One region of the Nocardia sp. NBC_01499 genome, then DNA from elsewhere that is predicted to be linked to it. Evidence: riboswitches for the same ligand, from Rfam matches in the RefSeq annotation. Region 1 holds a riboswitch; the other holds the start of a gene.
The links. A riboswitch is a leader RNA that binds a small molecule or an ion and turns the genes downstream of it on or off. The one in region 1 is predicted to bind thiamine pyrophosphate.
Positions count from the first base shown of each region.

Region 2: linked by a shared signal. The riboswitch ahead of thiC (phosphomethylpyrimidine synthase ThiC) and the one ahead of OG203_RS31840 (purine-cytosine permease family protein) in region 1 are both predicted to bind thiamine pyrophosphate.

Region 1 is NZ_CP109426.1:6,956,350-6,958,547, forward strand. Features, by position in the region: gene OG203_RS31840 (purine-cytosine permease family protein) at 1-1,250, opposite strand, end outside; TPP riboswitch at 1,247-1,362, opposite strand; gene OG203_RS31845 (AbrB family transcriptional regulator) at 1,619-2,198, shown strand, end outside.
Region 2 is NZ_CP109426.1:6,118,932-6,121,129, forward strand. Features, by position in the region: gene thiC (phosphomethylpyrimidine synthase ThiC) at 1-986, opposite strand, end outside; TPP riboswitch at 980-1,087, opposite strand; gene OG203_RS27995 (lipase family protein) at 1,212-2,198, opposite strand, start outside.

The DNA.
Region 1 (2,198 bases):
TGCACGTCCACCCAGAAGGTGGTCCACACACCGGCATCGCCCGGATTGATCAGCTGGTAGACCGAGAGCCCGGCCAGCCAGGCGACGATCATGCCCCAGCGCGGCGGTGCATCGTCGGCGGTGTTCCACTCGCCCTTCGCGCGCAGGAAGAAGTCGGCGACGAGCACGCCGAGCAGCGGCACGAACACCGAACCGATCAGGCCGAGGAAGCCGAAGTAGTTGGCCATGTTCAGCCGCAGCGCGAGCAGCGTGATCAGCAGGCCGAGCCCGATCGACAGGATCCGCCGGTCGATGCGCGGCGCGAGGTTCTGGATCGAGACGGCGGTGGAGTACACATTGGCGAACGACTGGTCGGCCTCGCGGAGTACGAACACGAAGAAGAACAGCCCGCCGAGGCTGACCTGTAGGAACGGCGAGTACTGGCCATCGCCGGTGGCACGGGCCAGCGCGAACAAGCCGAGCGTGTAGGCCACGATCTGGGTGATCGCGTAGGCCCCGCTCGCCGCGCCGAACGCGGTGCCGGCGCTGCGCGAGTGCCGCGTGTAGTCGGCCGCGACCGGCACCCAGGAGATCGATACCGCCAGCGCGGCGTCGGTGGCGATCCAGAAGAGGTTCCAGTCGGCGCCGAACGGACCGCTGCCGTGCGGGCCTGGATTGGCCGACAGGTCGGGCACGCCCGTGCGGAAGAACTGGATGTAGAACCAGATCAGCGCGATCACCACGCCGACCGTGACGAACCGGCGCAGCATCCGCACCGAGCCGAGCGGCCAGATCGTCAGCACCGTGGTGAGCACCCCGGCGGCCACCACGTAGAGCCAGTGCGGGCCACCGCCGAACAGTTCGTCGGCCGCGTCGCCGATGACGATCAGTTCGAAGGTGCCCCAGCCGATCAGCTGGGCGATGTTCAAAACGGTTGGCAGATAACTGAGTTTCGCGCCGAACAGGCCGCGCAGCAGGACCATCGCCGGCTTGCCGGTCTTGGCTCCCGGCACCGCAGCGAGGCCGAGCATCAGCCCGCCGACGACCGTCCCGACGACCATCGCGAGGATGCCAGCGGAGAGGGAGATCCGCGGCGCGCCGTCGGAATTCGGCGCGAGCACGGTGTACGCGCCGGAGAAGGCGATGAGGCTGACACCCAGATTTGCCCAGAATGCGCTCTGGTCCCAGAAGGACAGCACCTTCGGGGCGGGCTCATCGAGGGTGAAGGGGGCCTCGTGCCGTTCGGAGTTGTGCAGGGTTGGTGAAGACATGCCCGAAACGCTCTTCCTACGCCGGCATTACCCGGACAGGTTCATGCGGTCGGCGAAGCGCTGGGGTCCGCCCTCTCAGCCCGGCCGTGCCCGAGCTCCCGCGGTGGGGGTGGTTCGGGCGAATAGTACACGCGGCGGCGTGTCGGTCCGTGCGATTCGCACCGTCATTGCCCCCGTACAGCCGGGAGCTGCAAGTTCGCTCGGTAGCAATTGTGAATATCGGGTAACGTAGGAGGACCACGCGTCGTTTAGGAAATGTCCGCTCTGAACAGGTAATGGGCTTCATGCGGCCGGGATCACACCGTCTGTTAACCCTGATAACGGAGTCGTTACTGTTTGTTCATTAGCTGCGGCAACAATCACTAGGTATGACTCGGAGGCAAGTGATCGGATGGGTAGCTCTGCTGGCCTCGGTGCTTGCCGGGGCTGAGTTCCTCGATCGAGTGCATTTTCCGGCGCCGCAGATGATCCTCGCGATCCTCGTCGGCGGCGCCCTGGCGTTGGCCGGGAAGTTGCCAGCCCCGATGCCTCGACAACTCTCCTGCGGCGTGCAGTCCATGCTCGGTGTGCTGATGGGCAGCTATCTGGAGGTCTCGCTGCTGTCCAGCATCGGGTTGGCGCTGATCCCCGTGCTGGCCGTCACGGTGGCGACGCTGTTGATCAGCCTGCTTGTCGCGGTGGTGTTCGCCCGATTCGCCCACGTGGAATTGCCGACCGCGACGCTCGGCCTGCTGGCAGGCGGTTCCGCTGCGGTAGTCGCCGTGGCCGACGATATGGACGCGGACCCGCGCCAGGTGGCGTTCATGCAGTACCTGCGGGTCGCGCTGGTCGCGGTGAGCGCCCCGGCCCTCGGGGCGCTGCTGAACAACAGCGGCGACAGCCTGAGCACCCAGCACGCGACGCTCGGCGGCGCGGTCACCAACCCCGATCTGCCGTTCTGGATGATCG
Region 2 (2,198 bases), 840 kb from region 1:
AGGGTGCGCAGCTCGGCGAACTGCGCCTCGTCGTTGGCGTCGGCGATGGAACCGGGCCGAAGGCCGTCGCCGAGGGAGAACGTCACGTCGTACTTCGCCAGGATCTCGCACAGCTCCGCGAAGTTGGTGTACAGGAACGATTCCTGATGATGCGCCAAACACCAAGCGGCCATGATGGATCCGCCACGCGAGACGATGCCGGTGACCCGCTTGGCGGTCAACGGCACATAGCGCAGCAGCACGCCCGCGTGCACGGTCATGTAGTCCACGCCCTGCTCGCACTGCTCGATCACGGTGTCGCGGTAGATCTCCCAGGTGAGCTGGGTCGGATCGCCGTTCACCTTCTCCAGCGCCTGATAGATCGGCACGGTGCCGACCGGGACGGGGGAGTTGCGCAGGATCCACTCGCGGGTCTCGTGGATGTTCTTGCCGGTGGACAGGTCCATGATGGTGTCGGCACCCCAACGGGTGGCCCACACCATCTTCTCCACCTCCTCGGCGATCGAGGACGAGACGGCCGAGTTGCCGATGTTCGCGTTGATCTTCACCAGGAACTTCTTGCCGATAATGGTCGGCTCCAGCTCCGGATGCCTGTGGTTGGCGGGAATCACCGCGCGCCCGAGGGCGACCTCGTCGCGCACCAACTCCGGTGTCACCCCCTCGCGGGCGGCGATGAAACGCATCTCCGGCGTGATGATGCCCTGCCGCGCCCAGGCGAGCTGGGTCGGCGGCCCGTCGACCTCGGGCTTGGCCCAGGTATCACGCAATTTCGGTAGGCCCGACTCCAGATCGATCTGGGCTGTGTCGTCGGTGTACGGGCCCGAGGTGTCGTAGACGTCGAAATGCTCGCCGTTCGTCAGGTTGACCCGACGGACCGGAATGCGCAGTCCGTCCACCTCGGTGTAGTGCTTGACACTGCCTTCGATGGGTCCGGTGGTGACGGTATCGATGATCTCGGATCCGTCTTTGGACGTAGCAGTCGCCATGATGTTTCCTCCCTACGCCGGCATTACCCGGTCAGGTTCATACGGTCGACGGCCCTAGCCGTCCTCTCAGCCCGCTGGTGCGAGCCCCCGTTGGTGATGTGAAGTTTTCCGGCCCGACAGTACCCGGCTCCCCGGCGGATCGCCCCATGATCGGACGAGCTGGCTTGGCTAAGAAAGGGCCCTCGACCGAAGGTTTCCGGTCGAGGGCCAGGCACTGGCGCGGAACTAACGCTCGCGGGGGCCGATCGGGAACCCGAGTGCGCCGAAGGTGGCGTTCAGGTTGATCTCGATCTGCGTCAGCAGGGCGTTGTTATCGGCCAGCATGGACACCACATCGTCGGTGTGGCAGCCGACCTGATCGGGTGGGTTCGGTGCGAGCCGCGATTTCATCCAGTTGAGGGCGTCGGGCATGCCGAGCGTCGGCAGGGTCAGATGCTCGCTGAGATGATCGCGTTTGTAGCTGACGGACGCGCCGCCCGCACACCACCACTGGTCGAGCCGGTCATTGCTCCACACCGGCACCGCCTCGTCGAAGACGCCCTGGTAAAGGAAGATCGGCGCGGTGGGGATGTTGCGGCCGAGCACCGTCGAGTCGAAGACTTCCTTGACCTCGGGGACCTTGAGGAAGTCGGCAATCGGGATGGTGAACAGTCGTCCGTAGTCGACGAACATCTGACTGACCGCATTGCGCGGCAGGCATTGCTGCTCGGTCCGGTCCATCAGCGCCTGTCCCTCGGGCGTCAGGTACCGATCGGCCGCTTCCTTGAACTTCGGATAGGCCTTGCGCAAGGAGGAAATGCCGATGCCGACCAGCGAGGAGAACATCGACCCGTTGACGTGCAGCAACGACACCACATCCGAGGTCGGCGCGCCGAGGGCGACGCCCTTGACGTTCAGCTCGGGTGCGTAGCTCGGCTGCATCTCGGCCGCCCAGCCGGAGCTCATGCCGCCGCCGGAGAAACCCCACATCGCGACCGGGGTATTCGCGCCGTCCAGGCCGAGCGGCTGGAAACCTTCGGCGGCACGAATGCCGTCGAGGGTCATGTAGCCGGGTTCCTTCGGCACCGTGAGGTGACCGTCGAGACCCTCGTAGTCCGGCACCGAGATCGCCCAGCCCTGGCTGATCAGCGCCGCGATCCCGATCAGTTCGCTTTGCGAGTGGATGCCCTCGAGCCCGGCCAGGCCCGAACCCTGTTGCAGCACATACGACGG